2 regions of the Kitasatospora sp. NPDC022856 genome follow, and region 2 is predicted to be linked to the other one. Evidence: riboswitches for the same ligand, from Rfam matches in the RefSeq annotation. Region 2 holds a riboswitch; the other holds the start of a gene.

Region 1 (11,451 bases), on a different contig from region 2:
GGTGGCGGTGGTCGCGGCCATCGCGATCGGCGCGGGCATAGCGCTCTCCACCGGCGACCCGGACGGCGGCAAGAGCGGAAAGAGCGGCACCCAGACCACGGCCCCGCCGGCCCCGAGCGCCACCACCGCCGGCCCGTCCGCCTCCGGCACGGCCTCGCCCGGCGCCACCGCCACCTCGGGTCCGGCCACCGTCGACGCGGGCCAGCTGCAGGGCCAGAACGCCCCGTCCGGCAACACCGTCAAGGGCGCCAAGTCGGCGGACGGCAGCTACCTGACCCTCCAGCCGGGTGCGACCGTGAGCTGGACCGGCGACATCGCCACGGCCGGCACGTACAAGCTGACCGTGCACTTCAACAACGCGGGCAGCGACGTGAAGGCCTCGGCCGCGGTCAACGGCAAGGACTGGCCGAGCGGGCTGTCGCTCAAGAACTACTCGCCCGGCAAGGACCCGGCGTCCTCCTGGTACACCACGTTCATACTCCCGCAGTTCCAGGCGGGCTCGAACACCGTCGCCATCATGAACCCGAGCGGCGGCCCGGTGCTGATCGACCAGCTGACCGTCGAGCCGTACGGCGGCTGACCGGCGCGCGGACGCGCGACGGCCGCCCGTTCCCGAGGGGGAGCGGGCGGCCGTCGCGCGTCCGGTGTCAGGCGGGCCGCACGGCGGCGAAGGTGTCGCCGCCGGTGATCCACTCGCCCCGGCGCATGACGGCGACGAGGTCGTAGCCGTCGGAGTCGAGGACGACGAGGTCGGCGTTCTTGCCGGCCTCCAGCGAGCCGGTCGAGTCGGCGAGACCGAGCAGGCGGGCCGGGACGGTGCTGAGCGATTCGACGGTCTCGGCCAGGGAGAGGCCGTTGACGGTGACGGAGCGCTTGAACGCGACGTCCAGGGTGAGCGTCGAGCCGGCGATCGCGCCGCCCTCGACCAGCCGCGCGACGCCGTCCTTGACCTCGACCTGGAGCGGGCCGAGGGGGTAGAGGCCGTCGCCCATCCCGGCGGCGCCCATGGCGTCGGTGATCAGCGCGACCCGGGAGGCGCCGGCCGTGCGGTAGGCGAGGTCGAGGACGGACGGGTGCAGGTGCACGCCGTCGTTGATCAGCTCGACGGTGACCCGCTCGTCCTCCAGCAGCGCCACGATCGGGCCCGGGGCGCGGTGGGCGATGCCGGGCATGGCGTTGAACAGGTGGGTCGCGACGGTGGCGCCGGCGTCGACGGCTTCGAGGGTCGTGGCGTAGTCCGAGTCGGTGTGGCCGACGGCGGCGATCACGCCGAGGTCGGCGAGCATCCGCACCGACTCCAGGCCGCCGGGCAGCTCGGGGGCGAGGGTGACCATCTTGGCGTGGCCGCGGGCCGCGTCGACGAGCTTGCGGACCAGCGCCGGGTCCGGGTCGCGCAGCAGGTCGGGGCGGTGCGCGCCGCAGCGGTGGTGGGAGATGAACGGGCCCTCGAAGTGGATGCCGGCCAGGACGCCGTCCTCGACGAGTTCGGACAGCACGCCGGCCTGGCGGGCGACCTCGTCGATCTCGCCGGTGACGGTGGAGGCGACCGTGGTGGTGGTGCCGTGTTCGAGGTGGACGCGGGCGGCCCGCAGGGCCTCCTCGGCGATCCCGGAGGCGTAGGAGGCGCCGCCGCCGCCGTGGACGTGCAGGTCCACGAAGCCGGGGACGACGGTGTACCCGGTCAGGTCGAGATCGCCCGGCCGCGCCGCGCCGCCCGTGATGCCGGCGATCCGGTCGCCCTCGACCGTGAGCCGGTCGCCCTCGACGACACCGCCCGGCAGGACCAGCCGGGCGCCGGCCAGGGCGATGCCCGCGGGCCGGGCCGCCGATTCGATTCGCGCGGTGGTCACGCGGTCACCTCCATGGAGAGCAGATCCCAGGCGAGCAGGCCGGCGCCCAGGGACGCGGCGGTGTCTTTGAGCATGGCGGGTACGACCTCGGGGGGCATCTGGAAGGTCAGCCGCTCGGAAACCGCCGCGCGCAGGGGCGTGAAGAGGGTGTCGCCGGCCTCGGCGAGGCCGCCGCCGACGATCACCGTGGACGGGTCGAGCAGGCTCTGGGCGAGCACGATGCCGTCGGCGAGGGCGTCCACCGCGTGCTGCCAGACCGCGACCGCGCGGGGGTCCCCGGCGTCCACCGCGACGGCGCAGGATGCCGCGTCGGCGTCGGGGTCCCCGCTGGCCGCGGCCCAGGCCCGGGAGACGGCGGAGGCGGAGGCGAGGGTCTCCAGGCAGCCCCGGGCGCCGCAGCCGCACTGCGGCCCGCCCGGGCGGACCACGACGTGGCCGATCTCGCCGCCGTAGCCGTGGGCGCCGGCCTCGATCCGGCCGCCGATGCCGATGGCGCCGGCGATCCCGGTGCCCAGCGCGACGAACAGGAAGCGCTCCACACCCCGCCCGGCGCCGAGGCGGCCCTCGGCGAGCCCGCCGGAGCGCACGTCGTGGCCGAGCGCGACCGGCATCGCGGTGCCGCCCGCCCCGGCCAGGCGCGCGCCCAGCAGTTCGCGCATCGGGAGGTCCCGCCAGCCGAGGTTGGCGGAGAAGACCGCGATGCCGTTCTTCTCGTCGATCGTCCCCGGGACGGCGACGCCCGCCGCCAGCGGGGCGACGCCGAAGCGGCTGCGACCTTCGTCCGCCAGGTCGGCGGCGAAGTCGAGGATGGCGGCGACGACGGCATCAGTGCCGTGCTCCCGCCCGGTCGGTCGGCGTGCCTCGAACAGCACGGAGCCGTCCTGGGCGAGCAGCGCGGCCTTCATGCCGGTGCCGCCTACATCGAGTGCGATGACGTGCTTCACGGAGGACAGTTTCCCTTGGCTGGGTCGGAGAGGTCTAGTCCAGTTGTCGGATTGGTCTGGTCCAAAGTAGGTGAGCTTTGTCGCAGAACCATGGGGTGTGCGGCACTTTGCGCCCGCCCCGAGAGGGCGGTTTTCACGCCGATTCATTGCGCATCGTGCAATGACCTCCGCACTTCGATAACTACCCGGCGGGGACGGCCCACAGGTGTGGACCACTGTGCACCGCATTTGGCAGGGTTGCCGCCTCCCCTCCGCCGGATTCCCCCCTCCGGCCCCCCGCTTCCTTTCACCCCCCGAAGGCGGTACCCGCGTTGATCAGGCGCGCCCAGGCCCCCACCCGGCTGCTCGGCACCGCGCTGGCCGGAGCGCTGCTGCTCACCGGCTGCGGCGGCCAGGACGACAAGACCGTCACCCTCAAGCTCGTGGCGGCCGACTACGGCGAGGACGCGGCCACCAGCTCCAAGCTGTACTGGGACGACGTCGCCCGCCGCTTCGAGGCCGCCAACCCGGACATCCGGATCGACGTCGAGGTGTCGAGCTGGACCGACATCGGCAAGCGGGTCGACGACCTGGTGGCCGCCGGCAAGTCGCCCGACCTGCTGCAGACCGGCGGCTTCGCCGACCAGGCGGTGGCGAACCGGCTGTACCCGGCGGGTGACGTCCTCTCGCTGGAGACCCAGGCCAACATCATGGAGTCGTTCGCGCACGCCGGCCAGGTGCTCGGGACGCAGTACGGCATCCCGTTCGTCTCCTCCTCCCGGGTGCTGTTCTACAACAAGGCGGTCTTCCAGAAGGCCGGGATCACCCAGCCGCCGGCCACCTGGAACGAGCTCCGGCAGGCCGCCGAGAAGATCAAGGCCAAGGTGCCGGGGGTCACGCCGTACGGGCTGCCGCTCGGTCCCGAGGAGGCCCCGGCCGAGTCGATGCTGTGGACGCTGAGCGGTGGCGGCAGCCTCTCCGACGACGTCGGCAACTACACCATCGACAGCACGGAGAACCAAGCCACCTTCACCTGGCTGCGCACCAACCTGGTCGACACCAAGCTGACCAACCCCGATCCCGGGAAGACCAACCGCACGCCGATGTTCACCGACTTCGCGGCCGGGAAGGTCGCGATGCTCAACGGGCACCCGACGCTGCTGCGGATGGCGGCCAAGGGCAAGATCGACTTCGGCACGGCGCCGATCCCGAAGAAGGACGGGCTGGCGAAGACCGGCAGCCTCGGGGTGGCCGACTGGATGATGGCGTTCAAGGCGAACGGGCACCGCAACGAGATCCGCAAGTTCCTCAGCTTCGTGTACGCCAAGGACAACCAGCTCAAGTTCGACGAGACGTACAACCTGCTGCCGGTCACCCAGGACGCCTTCACCGCGGTGACCAAGGACGGGAGGCACGAGGACCTCAAGCAGTTCGCGGCCGGGCTGACCAACGCGAGCTTCTACCCCTTCGGGGACCCGGCCTGGGCGGACGTCAGCAACCGGATCAAGGCGGGGATCGGCGGCGCCGTGACGGGCGACGCCAAGCAGGTGCTGGAGGGGCTCCAGGAGTCCGCGGTGAAGGAGGCGGCCCGGGTCCGCAAGTGACGGATCCCGGGCCGGGCGGCGGGTGCGGACGTCAGAGGGTGATGGCGTAGGCCTTGCGGAGGGTCTCGTGGACCGTCCACGTGGTGCGGTCGCCGGACCGCAGGACGGCGCAGTCGCCCGGACCGACCTCCAGGGTCGGGCCGCCGTCGATCTCGACGGTGGCCCGACCGCTGAGCACCACGAACATCTCGTCGGCCTCGACGTCGGTGACCACGCCGGGGGTGATCTGCCAGATGCCGCGCAGCTGGCGGCCGTCGGGGGACTCGGAGAGCACGCGGCCGGAGACCTCGGGGGTGCCGGAGACGATCTGGGCCGGGTCGAGCGGGTCGGGTTCGAGCTCGGCGGTCGGGATGTGCACGGCGAAGCTGGGCGTCATGGGGGTGACGCTAGCCCGGGCGGGGACGCCGGCGGGGGCGCAAGGTGTGTCGCCTCGCCGGGGGAGAATGACACTCCGTAGTGCTGGACGGAGGTGGGTCGCGGATGGGTGCGGGGACGGACGGGCTCGACGAGCGGGACACGGCGGTGCTGGAGCTCGAAGGGCGGCAGTGGCGGACGGCCGGGGCCAAGGAGCGGGCGATCCGCGAGGAGCTGGGGCTCTCCAGCACGCGCTACTACCAGCTGCTGAACGCCCTGCTGGACCGGCCGGCGGCGCTGGCGCACGCGCCGGTGCTGGTGAACCGGCTGCGGCGGGTGCGGGAGGCACGGCGCGCGGCCCGGTAGCCCGGTGGTCCCGGGCCGCTCGGGCTACCGGGGCGTTCCCGGGTCCGGGGGCGGGTCGGGCCCGGAAGGCTGGGTAGGTTCCGGACATGGGTCTTGAGGACATGGGTCTTGAGGAGATGGCGGAGCCGGGGAACGAGGCCGGACGGGCGGGGCTGGAGGCGATCCTCCGGGCGCCCCGGGAGGCGGTGGTGGCGCTCGACTTCGACGGGACGCTGGCGCCGATCGTGGCGGATCCGAGCCGGGCGCGGGCGCATCCGGGGGCGGCGGGCGCGCTGGCGGAGCTGGCGCCCCGGGTCGGCGCGATCGTGGTGGTGACCGGCCGGCCGGCCGCCCTGGCGGTGGAGTACGGCGGGTTCGGCGGCGTCGACGGCGTGGTGGTGCTCGGGCACTACGGGGCCGAGCGCTGGGAGGGCGGCGAGCTGACGGCGCCGCCGGCGCACCCGGGAGTGGCACGGGCGCGGGCCGCGCTGGACGGCGTACTGGCGCGGGTCGGAGCGCCGGCCGGGACGTGGGTGGAGGACAAGGGGCGCTCGCTGGCCGTCCACACCCGGCGGACGGAGGCGCCGGAGGAGGCGTTCGAGCTGCTGCGCGCCCCGGTGGAGGCGCTGGCCGCCGAGCACGGGCTGGTGGTGGAGCCGGGCCGGCTGGTGCTGGAGCTGCGGCCGCCGGGGGTGGACAAGGGCGCCGCGCTGACCGGGTTCCTGCGCGAGCGGGGCGCCCGGGCGGTGCTCTACGCGGGGGACGACCTGGGGGACGTGGCGGCCTTCGCGGCCGTGGAGAAGCTGCGCGGCGAGGGGCTGGCCGGCCTGCTGGTGTGCAGCGGCACGGTCGACGGCGACGCGCCGGTGCGGGAGCTCGCCGACCGGGCGGACCTGGTGGTCGCCGGCCCGGCCGGCGTGGTGGGGCTGCTGACGGCGCTGGGAGCGGCGCTCGGGGACGGGGCCCAGGGCTCCTAGAGTCGGCCGAGCCGGCCGGCGGTCGGGCCGCCGGCCGGCACGGCGGCGGTCAGTCCAGCGCCGTCAGCTGGTCGAGGAACCACTGCTGCGGCGGCAGCGCCGTCGAGGCGGCGGCGAGGCGCTTGCTGCGGTCGGCCCGCTCGTCCTCGGGCATGGTGAGCGCCGTGTGCAGGGCCTCCGCGGTGGCGATGACGTCGTACGGGTTGACGCACAGGGCGTCGTCGGCCAGCTCCGCGTGGGCGCCGGCCTCGCGGGAGAGCACCAGGGCGCAGCCGCGGTCGGAGACCACCGGTACCTCCTTGGCGACCAGGTTCATGCCGTCGCGGATCGGGTTGACCAGGGCGACGTCGGCCAGCCGGTAGGCCGCCAGGGAGCGCGGGAAGTCGTCGTTGACGTGCAGGATCAGCGGCTGCCAGTCGGCGGTGCCGAACTCCGCGTTGATCTCGGCGGCGAGCCGCTCGACCTCGGCGGTGTAGGCGCGGTACTCGGCGAGGTCGGTGCGCGAGGGGTAGGCGAAGGCGATGTGCACCACGCTGTCCAGCCACTCGGGGCGGCTGCGGAGCAGGTGCCGGTAGGCCTGGAAGCCGCGGACGATGTTCTTGCTCAGCTCGGTGCGGTCGACCCGGACGACGGTGCGCCGCCCGCCGACCGCCTCGCGCAGGGTGGCGAGCCGCTCGTCGACGTCCGGGCGGTGGGACCGCTCGCGCAGGAAGTCGGCGTCGGCCCCGAGGGCGTGCACGCCGAGCCGGGTGGTGCGGCCCGCGTGCGTCACGGTGAGGGCCTCGCGGTCGACGTCCGCGCCGAGGACGTCCGCGCAGCAGTCGGCGAAGGCGAGGGCCCAGCGGCGGGTCAGGAAGGCGGCCCGGTCGGCGCCGAGGATGCCGGTGAGGACGCTCTCGGCGACGTCGTCCGGCAGCAGCCGGAAGTACTCGGGCGGGGCCCACGGGGTGTGCGAGAAGTGGCCGATGCGCAGGTCGGGGCGGGCGGTCCGGAGCAGGGCCGGGGCCAGTGAGAGGTGGTAGTCCTGGATCAGTACCGCGGCCCCGGGCGCGGCCTCGGCGGCGAGGGCCTCGGCGAAGGCGGCGTTGTAGGCGCGGTAGGACTGCCATTCGGAGCGGAACTCCGCGCCGAAGGAGGGGGCCGTCGGGGTGGCGTAGAGCAGGTGGTGGACGAACCAGAGGGTGGAGTTGGCGACGCCGTTGTAGGCGGCCGCGAAGGTCTCCGGGTCTATGTCCAGCATCCGGACGGCCTGTCCGCCGACGTCGTGGCCGGCCCGGTCGAGGCGGCCGTCGGGGGCCTCCCGGGCGGCCCGGCGGTCGGCGTCGCCGAGCGCCGCGCAGACCCAGACGGCATGCGGGTCGTCGATCGCGGAGAGTCCGGACACCAGCCCGCCGCCGCCCCGGCGCAGGGTCAGGGTGCCGTCGGCCGCGGTACTGAATGACACCGGTCCCCGGTTGGAGGCCACCAGTACGGTGGCGGAACCGGTCGCACTCGAACGTTCGGTCGTGAGATCGCCCATGGTTGGTACGTTGCCGTGGGCCCGGGTCGGCAAACCCCCGTCCGGCGTCAGGCCTGGTGGCCGTGGTGGGCGGCGTACTCCGGGACGGTGTGCATCGGGGGCCGTTCCTCCGCCGTGATCGCATGGGTGTGCGGGGTGAAGATGGCGGCGCCGCCGGCCGGGGGCCCGGCCGCGGTGCGCGGGTCCCGGGTGAACTGGGTGAGCAGCGGGTGGACCAGGTCGGCGGAGGCCTTCAGCCGGTGGGTCCGGTCCAGGCGTTCCAGGGCGGTGCGGTAGATGGTGGCGGCCATCCGGCCGAGCGCCTGGCTGTCCTGGTGGCGGTGGTGGCGTACGCCGACGTCCACCTGGGCGAGGGCGTCCAGGCCGGCGAGCTCCAGGGCGTCCACCAGGAGGCCGAGCTCGACGCCGTAGCCGGTGGGGAACGGCAGCCGTTCGAGCAGCGAGCGGCGGGCCGCGTACTCGCCGCCGAGCGGCTGGACGAAACCGGCGAGTTCCGGCCAGTGCAGGTTGAGCAGGGGGCGGGCGACCAGCTCGGTGACCCGTCCGCCGCCGGAGGGGACCACGGCGGCGTCGCCGGAGCCGGAGCCGTTCGTCACTTCGAGCGGCCGGTCGTACATGGCCTTGACCAGCTGGATGTCCGGCTCGGTGAGCAGCGGGCCGATGATGCCGGAGACGAAGGCGGGGTCGAAGGAGCGCAGGTCGGCGTCGACGAAGCAGACGATCTCGCCGCTGGTGACCAGCAGCGAGCGCCAGAGCACCTCGCCCTTGCCGGGGGAGGCGGGCAGCCGGGGCAGGATGTCGTCGCGGTGGACGACCCGGGCGCCGGCCCCGGCGGCCGCGGCGGCGGTGCCGTCGACGGAGCCGGAGTCGACGACGACGAGTTCGTCGACGAGGGGCAGGCGTTCCATCAGCTCGCGGCGCACGGTGCGGACGATGTCGCCGACGGTGGCCTCCTCGTCCAGGGCGGGCAGCACCACGCTGACGGTGCCGGCCCGACCCGCCGCCTGCTTGGCCGCCAGCAGGGCGCCCACCGGGCGGTCGGCCGCGCTCCAGGAGCGGCGGCGCAGCCAGGACGCCGCCTTCGGGAGGAGCGCGGGTGTCGGTTCGGCGGGCACGGAACTCTCCTCGACGGATCGGGGTGGGACGGGGCATCTCGCGTGGCGGACGGTCCCGTTCAGGGTTGACGCCTTCGGATACAGTCTTCGTACAGCGATCGGACCTTCGCACGCCGGGGTCGCCGCTGAGCAGGACCACAACTTCACAGAGCTCATCCAGAGGGACTGAGGGAACGGCCCGTTGACGTCCCGGCAACCTTCTCGCACGGCAGGCCTCCGGCCCCGGCGGGACAGGTGCCAATTCCGGCCTGTGGCGCGCCCGCGTCACGGGGAAGATGAGGAGAGAGGCCTCCGCCATCATGGCTATCGACACCGCCGCAGCCGCCCCCGCGACCGTTGATCTCGGTCCCGCCGTCGCACTGTCCTGTCGGGAGTGCGGTACCCGGTTCCCGCTCGGTCCCAGCTTCGCCTGCCTGGAGTGCTTCGGGCCGCTGGAGATCGCCTACGACTTCGGGAGCGAGGGCGCGGAGGAGCTCCGCAAGCGGATCGAGGCCGGTCCGGCGTCGATCTGGCGCTACGCCCCGCTGCTGCCCGTCCCGGCCGACGTGGCCGACAAGCCGAACCTCAACCCGGGGTGGACCCCGCTGGTGAAGGCGGACAACCTGGGCCGCGAGCTCGGGTTCACCGCCCAGCTGCACGTCAAGGACGACTCCGGCAACCCGACGCACTCCTTCAAGGACCGGGTGGTCGCCTGCGCGATCGAGGCGGCCCGCGCGTTCCACTTCACGACCCTCTCCTGCTCCTCGACCGGCAACCTGGCCGGCGCGGTGGGCGCGGCGGCGGCCCGGGCCGGGTTCAAGTCCTGCGTGTTCATCCCGCACGACCTGGAGCAGGGCAAGGTCGTCATGGCCGGTGTCTACGGTGGCGAGCTGGTCGGCATCGAGGGCAACTACGACGACGTGAACCGCTTCTGCTCGGAGCTGATCGGCGACCCGGCCGGTGAGGGCTGGGGCTTCGTCAACGTCAACCTGCGCCCGTACTACGGCGAGGGTTCCAAGACGCTGGCGTACGAGATCTGCGAGCAGCTCGGCTGGCGGCTGCCGGAGCAGATCGTCATCCCGATCGCCTCGGGCTCGCAGCTGACGAAGATCGACAAGGGCCTGCAGGAGCTGATCAAGCTGGGCCTGGTCGAGGACCGGCCGTACCGGATCTTCGGCGCCCAGGCGGCGGGCTGCTCGCCGGTGTCGGCGGCCTTCAAGGCCGGCCAGGACGTGATCCGGCCGGTCAGGCCGGACACCATCGCCAAGTCGCTGGCGATCGGCAACCCGGCCGACGGCCCCTACGTGCTGGACATCGCCCGGCGCACCGGCGGGGCGGTCGAGGACGTCACCGACGCCGAGGTGGTCGCCGCGATCAAGCTGCTGGCCCGGACCGAGGGCATCTTCGCCGAGACCGCGGGCGGGGTGACCGTCGGCGTGCTGAAGAAGCTGGTCGAGACCGGACAGCTGGATCCGGCCAAGGAGACCGTCGCGATCAACACCGGTGACGGCCTGAAGACGCTGGACGCCGTCTCCGACTCCGGGATGACCACCGTCATCCGCCCGACGCTGGCCTCGTTCCGCGACGCCGGCCTCGCGTCCGCCTGACCCGCCCGCCGCCCCCGCAGCCCGTACCGGCCGCCCGGCCGCACCGCCCGAGGAGATCCCCCATGAGCGCCACCGTCCGCATCCCGACCATCCTGCGCACCTACACCGGCGGCGCCGCCGAGGTGGCCGCCGAGGGCGCCACCCTGGGCGACGTCATCGCCGACCTGGAGCGGAACCACGCCGGGATCGCCGCCCGGATCCTGGACGACGCCGGCAAGCTGCGCCGGTTCGTCAACGTCTACGTCAACGACGACGACGTCCGCTTCGCCGAGGGCCTGGCCACCGAGATCAAGGACGGCGCGAGCGTTTCGATCATTCCGGCGGTGGCCGGCGGCTGCTGATCCGCCCCTTTCCGACCAGGCCTTTCATCGGCCGACCCGTTTTCGACCGGGCCGTCCGCCCGTACGGAATTCCGATCTCCGTACGCGCGGGCGGCCCGCCGCATTCCGGCGGGAATATTTCGCGGTCCGGGGGAGTAGAGTGTGGCTCGTCCGGGAAGAGGGCCGCGCCACCCCCCTCGCGCCGGTACTCGAACTCCGTCCGCGCCCGTACCGCCGGTGTCTGTCCGGCCGCTGAGACCGGCGCCGGGGCCGTGACCGTGAAACATGTCAGGCCGATGTCAGAATTCTCGAAGGCATTTGAGTAATTCGTCCGCTATGTCCGGCGTGAAATGCCGATTTCCTCCCGCTTTGGTCTGGCCTGTCCCCTGGTGGACCTAGGGAATTCCCAGCGGTTGACCCTGTTGCAGAGGGCGTCGATCCGGATACATTCAGCCGCGGTCGACGCAATCACCCGCTCACCGGAGGCCTTCCGGTGGTCTCCGCGGACGATTGTGGCGTGCACGGCTGCGCCCAGGGGGGGTTCCCCGGGCCGGCCTCAAACCAGACCCGGGCCCGCGACCTGCGGGCGCGTGAAGGGCCAGCACAGCACTAGGGGAGTTCGGAATGGCTCAGGGCACCGTCAAGTGGTTCAACGCGGAGAAGGGCTACGGCTTCATCGCGGTCGACGGTGGTGCGGACGTCTTCGTCCACTACAGCGCGATCCAGATGGACGGCTACCGCACCCTTGAGGAGGGCCAGCGGGTCGAGTTCGAGATCTCTCAGGGGCAGAAGGGCCCGCAGGCGGACATGGTCCGCGCCGCGGTCTGACCTTTCCGACCCCAGGAGTTCGGCTCGGCC
Region 2 (11,451 bases):
CACCGTTGAACTTCTCGGTGGCCTGCTCGGCCTCCTCCTGCAGCTGGTCGACCTGCGCCTTCACGTCCTCCTTCTTGGGGGACGGGCTGGGCGCGGCGTGGGCGCTGACCTGGGCCGAGAGGGCGACCGCGGTCGCAGCGGCAGCGGTCAGCACGGTGACCCGTGCACGGCTCGACTGCTTGGGACGGCGGTGGGTGGCCAAGTGACCGGCTCCTTCTTCCAACGGACTCACCCGAACGAGTGAGAATCCGGAAAATAGGTTTGACGCCAGACCCTAGTGAAGATCCACGCTTTGCGCCACTCCCCCGATGGCGTGAACTCCCGCCCCCCGCCATGACTTCACGGGATCCACACATCCCCGCAAACCGGGCGCTGACCAGGGTCATCTCCTGCCGGCCGGCCCCGGCCGAGGTCAGGGCCGGGCCAGTCGGTTCAGCAGCAGCACCGAGGCTACAGGGCGCGCGCCCGCCTTCCGCACGCCCTCCGCGACCTCCCGGTCGGTGGAGACCACCACCACCGGCCGGCCCTGCGGCTCGGCCCGCACCAGGCGGCGGATCAGTTCGTCGGCGGTCTCCCCGGTCCGGCTGAACCGCACCCGGACCCCGCGCGGCGGCGCCAGGATCACCGGCACGTCGAGGTCCTGGCCGTCGAACACGCAGGTCACCTCCGCCTGCGTGCGCTGGGCCAGCATCGCCAGCCCGCCCAGCAGCCGGATCCGCTGCTGCTCCAGCGGGAGCGCCGGGTAGCCGGTCTTGGTCACGTTGTAGCCGTCCACCACCAGGTGGACCTGCGGGATCGCCAGCAGCTGGTCCAGCAGCGCCGGGTCGTCCTCGGCCAGCCCGCGCCGCGCCACGTCGTGCGGCGAGGCCGAACCCGGCACCACCGCCTCGACCAGGTCGGCCGGGCGGATCTGGGAGACCGGCAGGGCCAGCTCCCGCTGGAGCCCCTGCGCCGACTGCAGCACGGTGTCCAGCAGCAGCCGCAGCCGCATGTCCTCGACGCTGCGCCCCTCGCGGGCCGAACGGCGGCCCTGCTCGGCGGCGTTCTCCAGCTCGGAGATCCGGTGCCGCAGCCGCCGCGCCTCGCTCTCGGCGGCGCCGCGCTCGACGCCCGTCTGCGCCTTCAGGGCCTCCAGCTCCCCGGTGACCCGGCGCGTCTCGGCCTGGGCCCGCCGGGTGTCGCTCTCCAGCGAACGCACCTTCTTGCGCAGCGACTCCACCTCCTTGCGGACGTCCTCCGACTCGGCCCGCTGCCGGTCCAGGTCCGCCCGGGCGGCGGCGCGCACCTCGGCCAGCTCCGCCTGCAGCTTCTCGGCCAGCCGGGCCGCCTCGGCCGCCGCGCCCTCGGCGCCGGCCCGCTCGGCCTCCTCGCCGGCCTCGACGACCAGGCGGCTCCAGCCCGCCGACCGGACCAGGTAGGCGGCGGCCGCCACGTCCATCGGATCGGCGGCGCCCGGCACGCTGCCCGACTCCAGCGCCCGGACCAGGTCCGGCTGCCCGAGCCGCAGCCGCTCCGCTATCCGCACCCGGAACGCCGGCTCGGACTCCAGTGCCGCGGCGAGCGCGGTGGCGGCGTACTTGGCCCGGCGCGCCGGGGTGAACTTGGCGTACGGGCGCAGCGTCTGCGGCAGCTCCGCGACCGGCAGCCCCCCGAGCGCGTCGGCGGCGAGGCCCACCACACGCCGGCGCACCCCCTCGGGCAGCGGCCGGTCGAGCTTCTCGGCCGCGCGGGCTGCCGCCGGCTCCTCACCGCCGGAGCCGCCGGCCTCCTCGCCGTCGACCTCCTCGGCGGGGGCGCCGGTGCCGGGCGCGGCGGCCTCGACCGCGTCCGGCGCCTGCGCGTCCACAGCGGGCTGCCGCCCCTGCGGCCCGGCGGGCTCCTGCGCTGCGTCCACCACGTCCTCGGCTCCGATCCTCGCCAGCGGGGTACGGCCGTCGGCCGTACCCCTGGTCGTCACGCTCCGTGCGCTCTGTCTGTATTGTCCCGCGCGGCGGACGGCCGTGCCGCGCACCGTCCACCGCGCGGGGCGGGCATCAAGCCTGCTCGGCGGCCTCGGCGCCCGGACGGGCCACCAGTTCGACCTGGTCCACCGCGTTGCACCAGCGGCAGCGCACCGACTCGATGGTCTCGCTGTGCACCTCGGTCTCCTCCACCTTGGACTCGCCGGCCAGGTCGAAGTGCAGGAACTCGGTCACCCGGGCGGTACGGGTGACGTCGAAGCGGGTCAGGTTGCCGCACAGGGTGCAGCGCCAACGCGTCTCTGCGGTCAGGGCGGGGACGGTCATCGGGGGTCCTCTCGGGTGGTCCCTGGGTGGGCTCAGGCGCTCCCCCCGGAGCCCCGGCATCGGCGGCGGGAGGCGGGATTGCCCGCCCCAAGCCTATTGCCTGGGGCAACCACCCCGGCCACCGGTCACGGCGATCGCGGGGGTGGTCCACCTGCCGTACAGCGCGGTGTCGCCCGGGCCGGACGGAGGGATGCTTGGTCGCATGGCGATCCCGGTCCTCGACCACACCGGCGCGCGGGACGGCCCCCCGGCCGCGCCCGTCCCGGCCGTCAGCTACGCGCTGATCGCGCTGAACGTGCTGGTCTTCCTGCTCGGCCCGGCGGCCGGGCTCAACCCGCTGTACGGCCGCGGGCAGGACCGGGTCTGCGCGGAGCAGCGGTACGAGCAGCGCTGGGGCGCCGTCCCGGCCGAACTGCTGGCCGGACGGCCGCTGAGCGCCGAACAGGTGGCCGAGGCCCCCGACCCGGTGCCGGGCTGCCCGGCCGCCCCGACCCCCGGCAAGCACCCGGCGATGTCCGTCCTCAGCGGGCTCTTCGTCCACGCCGGCTGGCTGCACCTGCTGGGCAACCTGCTCTTCCTCCAGGTCTTCGGCCCCACCGTGGAGGCCCGCTTCGGCCGGGCCCGGTTCGCGCTCTTCTACCTGGCGGCAGGCTCGCTGGCCACCTACGGCTTCGCGCTGGCCGAGGCGCACTCGGCGGACTACACCCGGGTCCTGATCGGCGCCTCGGGGGCGATCGCCGGCGTGCTCGGCGCCTACCTGAGGCTGCACCCGCGGGCCCGGGTGACCACGCTCGTCCCGCTGCTGCTCTTCCTGCCCCTGCGGCTCCCGGCCTGGCTGGTGCTCGGCCTCTGGTTCGCGCTCCAGTGGTGGTCGGTGCACTCGGCGGGGCCGGGCGTCGCCTACCTGGTCCACGTGATCGGCTTCTCGGCGGGGTTCCTGTACGCCTGCACGCTGGCCACCCGCCCCCCGCGACGGCCCCGCTGACGCCCGATACCCTGGCGGCACCTCACAAAGGAGCCCGAACAGTGATCACCGCCATCGTCCTGATCAAGACCAGCGTCGACCGCATCCCGGAGATCGCCGAGGCGATCGCGGCCATCGAGGGCGTCAGCGAGGTCTACTCGGTCACCGGCGGCTACGACCTGGTGGCGATGGTGCGGGTGCGCCGGCACGACGACCTGGCCGAGGTGATCCCCGGCCGGCTGAACAAGGTCCCGGGCGTGGCCCACACCGAGACCCAGATCGCCTTCCGGACCTACTCCCAGCACGACCTGGAGACCGCCTTCGCGCTCGGCCTGGGCGAGTAGCCTCCCCCGTTCAGCCCTCGCGCCGGGTGTCCGCGACGCAGCGGCCGCCCTCGTTGCGGTAGTTCCAGGCCGCGCCGTCCGTGACCAGCTCGCGGACGGCGGTCAGGAACCGGTCGATGTGCTCGTCCGGGGTACCCGCGCCGAAGCTGACCCGGATCGCGTTCAGGCTGCGCTCCCCCGGCAGCGACGCCTCCGGCGCACCGCACTCGGACGGCGCCACGTCCTCGTCGCCGAGCAGGGTGCGCACCAGCGGGTGCGCGCAGAACAGGCCGTCGCGCACCCCGATGCCGTACTCGGCGGAGAGCGCGGCCGAGAAGTGCGAGCTGTTCCAGCCCTGGACGACGAAGGAGAGCACGCCCACCCGGGCCGAGTCCGCGCCGAACAGGTTCAGCACCCGCACCTGCGGGACCTCCGCCAGCCCGGCCTTCAGCCGGGCGATCAGCTGCCGCTCGCGGGCCTCCAGCGCGTCGAAGCCCGCCTCGGTCAGGGCCCGGCAGGCCGAGGCGATGGAGTAGACGCCGATCACGTTCGGCGAGCCGGCCTCGTGCCGGGCCGGGCCGGTGTGCCACTGCACGGCCACCGAGCCGTCGGCCTCCCGGGCGACCGTGCGGGTGGCGCCGCCGCCGGCCAGGTACGGCTCGGCCGCGTCCAGCCAGTCGGCCCGGCCGGCCAGCACCCCGGCGCCGAACGGCGCGTAGATCTTGTGGCCCGAGAAGGCGATCCAGTCCACGCCCAGCTCGCGCACCGAGACCCGGTGGTGCGGGGCGAGCTGCGCGGCGTCCAGCACCACCCGGGCGCCGTGCCGGTGGGCGGTCTCGGTGAGCTCGGCGACCGGCCAGAGCTCGCCGGTGACGTTCGAGGCGCCGGTGACGCAGAGCAGCTTGGGGCCCTCGGGGGCCTCGGCCAGCGCGGCGTCCAGCGCGGCGACGGCCTCGGCGTGCGAGCGCGGGGCGCGCAGGTAGGTGACGCTCAGCCCGGCGTGGCGCCAGGGCAGCAGCGAGGCGTGGTGCTCGGTCTCGAAGGCGAAGACCCGGGTGCCGGCCGGGACGGCGCCCGCCAGCAGGTTCAGCGAGTCGGTGGTGGCCCGGGTGAAGACCACCTGGTCGCCCTCGCGCAGGTCGAGGAAGTCCGCGACGGTGCGGCGGCTCTGCTCGAAGAGGTCGGTGGAGAGCTGGGAGAGGTAGCCGGCGCCCCGGTGCACGCTGCCGTAGTAGGGGGCGTAGGCGGCGACGTCGTCCCAGACCCGCTGCAGCGCCGGGGAGCTGGCGGCGTAGTCGAGCGCGGCGTAGGTGACCTTGTCACCGTTGACCAGCGGGACCTCGACGTCGTGGCCGAGGACGGGGAGCGGGGCGCAGATCTCGGTGGCGACGGACATGGGGGTGCACTCCTTCGACGGGTAAGGACCCCGGAGGTGCGTGTCAGCCGGCGTCCGCGCTTGTCACGCGGACGGTTCGCCGCGAGACCCGGTCCTCACCCAGGGCACCCCGCCACGGACGGAGGGTTGCCGGACAGCCAGCTGGGGCTTGACGCTGTCACTCATGACCTGGCGAAGACTCTAGGTCGCGTCCGTCGAGTGGTCAAACAGGGGTCCGCCATCCGGACAGCGGTCCACCACCGGGGCACGGCGACGCCACCGCCGGACGCGAAAGGGCCCACGGGGAGGCATCCCCCCGCGGGCCCGACCGCCGCTTCACACCCGGGTGGTGGCCTCGGACCAGCGCCGCAGCAGATCCTGCGCGGCGCCCGAGTCGATGGCCGCCGCGGCCCGCTCCATTCCGGCCGCCAGCTGCTCGGCGAGCGGCGCGTCGGTGAGGTCCAGCGCCACCAGCGCCGTCGCCGTGTTCATCAGGACGGCGTCCCGCACCGCTCCGCGCTCCCCGGCCAGCAGCCGGCGTGCGACGTCCGCGTTGAACGCCGGGTCCCCGCCGCGCAGCGCCTCGATGCCCACCAGCTGGACGCCGACGTCGCGTGGGTCGAAGGAGGTCTCGGTGACCTCGCCGTCGCGCACGATCCAGACCCGGGAGGTGGTGGTGACGGTCAGCTCGTCCAGGCCGTCGTCGCCGCGGAAGACCAGCGCGGTGGACCCCCGGCGGGCCAGCACCCCGGCGATCAGCGAGGCCAGCCGGGTGTCGAAGCAGCCGATCGCGTGGGCGGTGACCTTGGCCGGGTTGGTCAGCGGGCCGAGGGTGTTGAAGGCGGTCGGCACCCCGAGGCCGCTGCGGGCCGGGGCGGTGTGCCGCATCGCGGGGTGGAACCTGGCCGCGAAGCAGAAGGTCAGTCCGACCTCCTCGGCCACCTCGGCGACCCGCCGGGCCGAGAGGTCCAGATTGACGCCGAGCTTCTCCAGCACGTCCGAGGAGCCGCTCGCCGAGGAGGCCGCCCGGTTGCCGTGCTTGACCACCTTGGCACCGGCCGCCGCGGCGACGATCGCCGACATGGTCGAGATGTTGACGGTCTTCGCCCGGTCGCCGCCGGTGCCCACGATGTCGACCGCCGGGCCGGGGATGGAGAGCGGTTCGGCGTGCGCGTACATCGAGTCCACCAGGCCGACAATCTCGTCCACCGTCTCGCCCTTGGCCCGCAGGGCGACCATGAAGCCGGCCATCTGCACCGCGGAGGCCTCGCCGCTCATGATCCGGTCCATCGCCCAGGCGGTGTCCGCCCGGTCGAGGTCCTCGCCCCGCAGCAGCGCCGACAGGATGTCCGGCCAGGTGCGGACCACCTGCACGGGGTCCTTGCCGCCGTTCGCAGGGTTCACGTTCACCATGGCTGACTCCAGCTCTTGTCGGTTCCCCGAGGGGTTCTCCGTAAGGATGGAGCCAGCCTATCGAGCGGCGGGACGCCTCCGCCCCGCCGTCGCCTTCACTTCTCTCCCACTGAGACGCGGTCCTACCGGGCGGCCGGGGCCCGCTTCGCCAGCCGGGCCCGGAGCAGCGTGGCGGCCGCCTCGGCCAGCGCCACCGGGTCCACCGGGTGGGAGATGGCCGCGTCGGCCCGGCTCCAGGCGGCCAGCCAGGAGTCCTGCGGCCGGCCGATCACCACCAGCACCGGCGGGCAGCCGTAGATCTCGTCCTTCAACTGCCGGGCGAGCCCGAGGCCGCCGGCCGGGACCGCCTCGCCGTCCAGCACGCAGAGGTCCACGCCCCCCTTCTCCAGTGCCTTCAGCACCGCGGGGGTCGTCGCGCACTCCAGGTAGGTCAGCTCCGGCAGATCCTCCGCGGGCCGGCGGCCGAGGGCCGTCAGCACCTGCTCGCGGGTGTTGCGGTCGTGGCTGTAGACGAGAACGGTCAGCGTCTCGTCGGTGGTGTACGCCATGGGCCCTGCTCCCTCAAGTGTGATCCGGACCACGTTCGTCTCAACCCGGATGCTACTCCCGATCACCGCCCGCCGAGCCACTCCCGCACGATCCGTCTCAAGCCGCCGCGCCCACGACTCACCCGCCCGGAGGACAGGCCGTCACCCCCGCAGTCGCGGTCCACCCGTACGGCCGACCCGAGGGCCTTTCCCTTACTCCCGGCGGACCCCGAAGGAGTGGAGCGACACGCTGGGCATCAGGGTCGAAGATGCCTTCGAAGAACCGTCAGAAAAGGGACACGCCCCTGCTCAGCCGCCATCCGGGCGTCCCGGCGGGCCCCACCGGGGCATACCGCACGCACCGGACACTCCGAGGGACACCCCCCGGCGTGAAGACGGAATAAGGGACCGACATAATGTCCGTCGTGGCGACAGCAACAGCAGTAGAAACCGGGCACGCGCACGGATCGGTCAACCGGCCGAACATGGTCAGCGTCGGAACGATCGTCTGGCTCAGTTCCGAGTTGATGTTCTTCGCGGCCCTCTTCGCGATGTACTTCACGCTCCGCTCCGTCAAGGGAGCCGAGTTCTGGAGCGAGAAGGCGCACGCCCTCAACGTGCCCTTCTCCTCGGTCAACACCACGATCCTGGTGCTCTCCTCTCTCACCTGCCAGCTCGGCGTGTTCGCTGCCGAGCGCGGGGACGTGAAGAAGCTCCGCTCGTGGTTCGTCATCACCTTCGTGATGGGCGCGATCTTCATCGGCGGCCAGATCTTCGAGTACACCGAGCTGGTCAAGAAGGACGGCCTCTCGCTGTCCTCCGACCCGTACGGCACGGTGTTCTACCTGACCACCGGCTTCCACGGTATGCACGTGACGGGTGGTCTGATCGCCTTCCTGCTGGTCCTCGGACGGACGTACGCAGCCAAGCGCTTCACGCACGAGCAGGCCACCGCCGCCATCGTGGTGTCGTACTACTGGCACTTCGTCGACGTCGTGTGGATCGGCCTGTTCGCGACCATCTACCTGATCAAGTAACCAGCTGATCAGGTCGCTGGCCACCGGCTCCGGGTCCCGCCCTCACCGGCGACGGCCCGATTTGCCGGTGCCTACGCTCCCAACCGACCGACCGCGCGCGCAGCCCTAGACAGGCAGCCTCGTGCCGGCCAGACCGGCCGCCGGGTGCACCCACCAGTCGACCAGATCCTGACACCGGGGTTATTCCGTGAAAAAGCTCTCCGCACGACGGCGCCACCCATTGGCGGCGCTGGTCGTCCTACTTCTCGCCCTGGCGGCAACCGGGGGGCTGTACGCCGCGTTCGCGCCCGCCGACAAGGCGCAGGCCGACGTCGCCGCGCAGTCGCTCGCGATCGATGAGGGCAAGAAGCTCTTCGCCGTGGGCTGCTCCTCCTGCCACGGCCTGAACGGCCAGGGCAGCAGCGACGGTCCGAGCCTGGTCGGCGTCGGCTCAGCCGCGGTCGACTTCCAGGTCGGCACCGGCCGCATGCCGGCCCAGCAGCCCGGCGCCCAGGTGCCGAGCAAGAAGAACATCTACTCGCAGGCGGAGATCGACCAGCTCGCCGCCTTCGTGGCTTCGCTCGGCCCCGGCCCGGTCATCCCGACCGAGGAGCAGTACACCTCGACCAACCCCGAGGACCTCTCCAAGGGTGGCGAGCTGTTCCGCACCAACTGCGCCCAGTGCCACAACTTCGCCGGCCAGGGCGGTGCCCTGACCCAGGGCAAGTACGCCCCGTCGCTGGAGGGAGTGGACGCCAAGCACATCTACGAGGCCATGCAGACCGGCCCGCAGAACATGCCGTCGTTCCCGGACACCACCATGCCCGAGGAGCAGAAGAAGCAGATCGTGGCCTTCGTCCGCCACACCACCAACGATGAGCCGAACCCCGGCGGTCTCACGCTCGGCAGCCTCGGTCCGGTGACCGAGGGCCTGTTCGGCTGGATCTTCGGTCTCGGCACGCTCATCGCGGTCGCGATCTGGGTCGCCGCCCACACCACCAAGGCCAAGAAGTCATGAGCCACGACATGTCAGAAGAGAAGCTCCCGGAGTCACACGGCTCCGCCGGACACCACGAGGTGGCCGCCCACGGCGATCCGTTCGCCGACCCGGGCCTGCCGGCCCACCAACCGCGTCGCACCGACATCGACGAGCGGGCCGCCCAGCGGGCCGAGCGCCAGGTCTCGCTGATGTTCGTGGTCTCGATGCTCGCCACCGTGGGCTTCATCGCCTCCTACGTGGCCATCGACCCGGACAAGATCGTCTACATCTTCCCGCTGGGCCACGTCAGCGCGCTGAACTTCGCGCTGGGCATGACCCTGGGCGTCGCGCTGTTCTGCATCGGCGCGGGTGCGGTCCACTGGGCCCGCACCCTGATGTCGGACCACGAGATCCCGGCCGAGCGTCACCCGATCGAGGCCGACGACGAGGTCCGCGCGGACGTCATCGAGCAGTTCAGGACCGGCGCCGCCGAGTCCGGCTTCGGCCGCCGCAAGATGATCCGCAACACCCTCATCGGTTCGATGGCCCTGGTGCCGCTGTCCGGCGTCGTGCTGCTGCGCGACCTGGGCCCGCTGCCCGAGGACAAGCTGGAGCACACCGGCTGGCGCGAGGCCACCGATGTGAAGCCGCTGCAGCTGATCAACATGAACACCAACCAGCCGATGAAGGCCGAGGACGTCATCGTCGGCTCGCTGACCTTCGCCATGCCGGAGGGTCTCAGCACGCACGACGAGGACTTCCAGCAGCAGATCGCCAAGGACGCCCTGATGCTGGTGCGCATCGCACCGGAGGACATCAAGGACACCGAGTCCCGGGAGAAGGGCTTCGAGGGCATCCTCGCCTACTCCAAGATCTGCACCCACGTCGGCTGCCCGATCAGCCTGTACGAGCAGCAGACCCACCACGCGCTCTGCCCCTGCCACCAGTCGACCTTCGACCTGGCGGACGGCGCGCGCGTCATCTTCGGCCCGGCCGGCCACCCGCTGCCGCAGCTGAAGATCACCACTGACGAGAAGGGCTTCCTGGTCGCCACCGGCGACTTCGACGAGCCCGTCGGCCCGAGCTACTGGGAGCGTGCTCGATGAGTAGCGCGAGCAGCACCACCTCCGGTGCCGCCAAGCCCGCCGGCAGCACGCGTGCCAAGCCCGCCAACAAGTGGGAGCAGGCTGCTGACTGGACGGACGGCCGGCTGGGGATCTACTCCCTCGCCAAGGCCAACCTGCGGAAGATCTTCCCGGACCACTGGTCCTTCATGCTGGGCGAGATCTGCCTCTACACCTTCGTCATCATCATCCTGACGGGCGTGTACCTGACGCTTTTCTTCAAGCCCAGCATGGGCGAGGTCATCTACGACGGCTCGTACATCCCGCTCAAGGGCATCCCGATGTCCGAGGCGTACGCGTCGACGGTGGACATCAGCTTCGAGGTCCGCGGCGGCCTGCTGGTCCGCCAGATCCACCACTGGGCCGCGCTGGTCTTCGTGGCCGCAATGCTCGTGCACATGATGCGCGTGTTCTTCACCGGCGCGTTCCGCAAGCCGCGTGAGATCAACTGGGTCTTCGGCTTCCTGCTGCTGGTCCTGGGCATGTTCGACGGCTTCTTCGGCTACTCGCTGCCCGACGACCTGCTCTCGGGCACCGGTATCCGCTTCATGGAAGGCGCGATCCTCGCCGTCCCGCTGGTGGGCACCTACATCCAGATGTTCCTGTTCGGCGGCGAGTTCCCCGGCCACGACATCGTGCCGCGGTTCTTCACCATCCACGTGCTGCTGATCCCCGGCATCATGCTCGGCCTGCTGGTCGCGCACCTGATCCTGGTCTTCTACCACAAGCACACCCAGTGGGCGGGCCCGGGCAAGACCGAGAAGAACGTCGTCGGCATGCCGCTGATGCCGGTCTACATGGCCAAGGCCGGTGGCTTCTTCTTCCTGGTCTTCGGTCTCATCGCCGCCGTCTCGGCGATCGCCACGATCAACCCGATCTGGGCGTACGGCCCGTACCGCCCCGACCAGGTGTCCACGGACGCCCAGCCGGACTGGTACATGGGCTTCTCCGAGGGCCTGATCCGCGTCATGCCGGGCTGGGAGATCGGCCTGTGGGGCCACACCCTGAACCTGGGTGTCTTCGTCCCGCTGATGATCTTCCCGCTGGTCCTGGTCGCGATCGCGGTCTACCCGTTCATCGAGTCCTGGGTCACCGGCGACAAGCGCGAGCACCACATCCTGGACCGCCCGCGCAACGCGCCGGTCCGCACCGCGCTGGGCGCCGCCTGGATCAGCCTGTACCTGGTGCTGCTGGTCGGTGGTGGCAACGACCTGTTCGCCACCCACCTGCACCTGTCGATCAACGACATCACGTACTTCGTCCGCGTGGGCTTCTTCGTGGTGCCGGTACTGACCTTCATCGCCACCAAGCGCTGGTGCCTCGGCCTCCAGCGCCGGGACAAGGAGAAGGTGCTGCACGGCCGCGAGACGGGCGTCATCAAGCGCCTGCCGCACGGCGAGTTCATCGAGGTGCACGCCCAGCTGCCGCAGGCCGACCTGCACAAG

The links. A riboswitch is a leader RNA that binds a small molecule or an ion and turns the genes downstream of it on or off. The one in region 2 is predicted to bind S-adenosylmethionine.
Region 1: it holds a riboswitch for S-adenosylmethionine, as region 2 does, so the genes downstream of both, thrC (threonine synthase) here and ACZ34W_RS00990 (aminotransferase class V-fold PLP-dependent enzyme) in region 2, are expected to answer to the same signal.

What each region holds. Positions count from the first base shown of each region.
Region 1 covers NZ_JBVHHE010000006.1:71,823-83,273, forward strand. The annotation lists gene ACZ34W_RS09270 (carbohydrate-binding protein) at 1-580, shown strand, start outside; gene nagA (N-acetylglucosamine-6-phosphate deacetylase) at 648-1,850, opposite strand; gene ACZ34W_RS09280 (ROK family protein) at 1,847-2,794, opposite strand; gene ACZ34W_RS09285 (extracellular solute-binding protein) at 3,106-4,377, shown strand; gene ACZ34W_RS09290 (cupin domain-containing protein) at 4,409-4,753, opposite strand; gene ACZ34W_RS09295 (DUF3263 domain-containing protein) at 4,858-5,097, shown strand; gene otsB (trehalose-phosphatase) at 5,184-6,053, shown strand; gene ACZ34W_RS09305 (alpha,alpha-trehalose-phosphate synthase (UDP-forming)) at 6,103-7,572, opposite strand; gene ACZ34W_RS09310 (glucosyl-3-phosphoglycerate synthase) at 7,620-8,687, opposite strand; SAM riboswitch class I at 8,837-8,969, shown strand; gene thrC (threonine synthase) at 8,987-10,273, shown strand; gene ACZ34W_RS09320 (ubiquitin-like small modifier protein 1) at 10,336-10,614, shown strand; gene ACZ34W_RS09325 (cold-shock protein) at 11,218-11,421, shown strand.
Region 2 covers NZ_JBVHHE010000001.1:217,276-228,726, forward strand. The annotation lists gene ACZ34W_RS00965 (C40 family peptidase) at 1-202, opposite strand, end outside; gene ACZ34W_RS00970 (NYN domain-containing protein) at 413-1,957, opposite strand; gene ACZ34W_RS00975 (hypothetical protein) at 2,034-2,285, opposite strand; gene ACZ34W_RS00980 (rhomboid family intramembrane serine protease) at 2,488-3,270, shown strand; gene ACZ34W_RS00985 (Lrp/AsnC ligand binding domain-containing protein) at 3,312-3,593, shown strand; gene ACZ34W_RS00990 (aminotransferase class V-fold PLP-dependent enzyme) at 3,604-4,968, opposite strand; SAM riboswitch class IV at 5,020-5,137, opposite strand; gene trpD (anthranilate phosphoribosyltransferase) at 5,284-6,360, opposite strand; gene ACZ34W_RS01000 (hypothetical protein) at 6,483-6,908, opposite strand; gene ctaE (aa3-type cytochrome oxidase subunit III) at 7,304-7,924, shown strand; gene qcrC (cytochrome bc1 complex diheme cytochrome c subunit) at 8,112-8,921, shown strand; gene qcrA (cytochrome bc1 complex Rieske iron-sulfur subunit) at 8,918-9,988, shown strand; gene qcrB (cytochrome bc1 complex cytochrome b subunit) at 9,985-11,451, shown strand, end outside.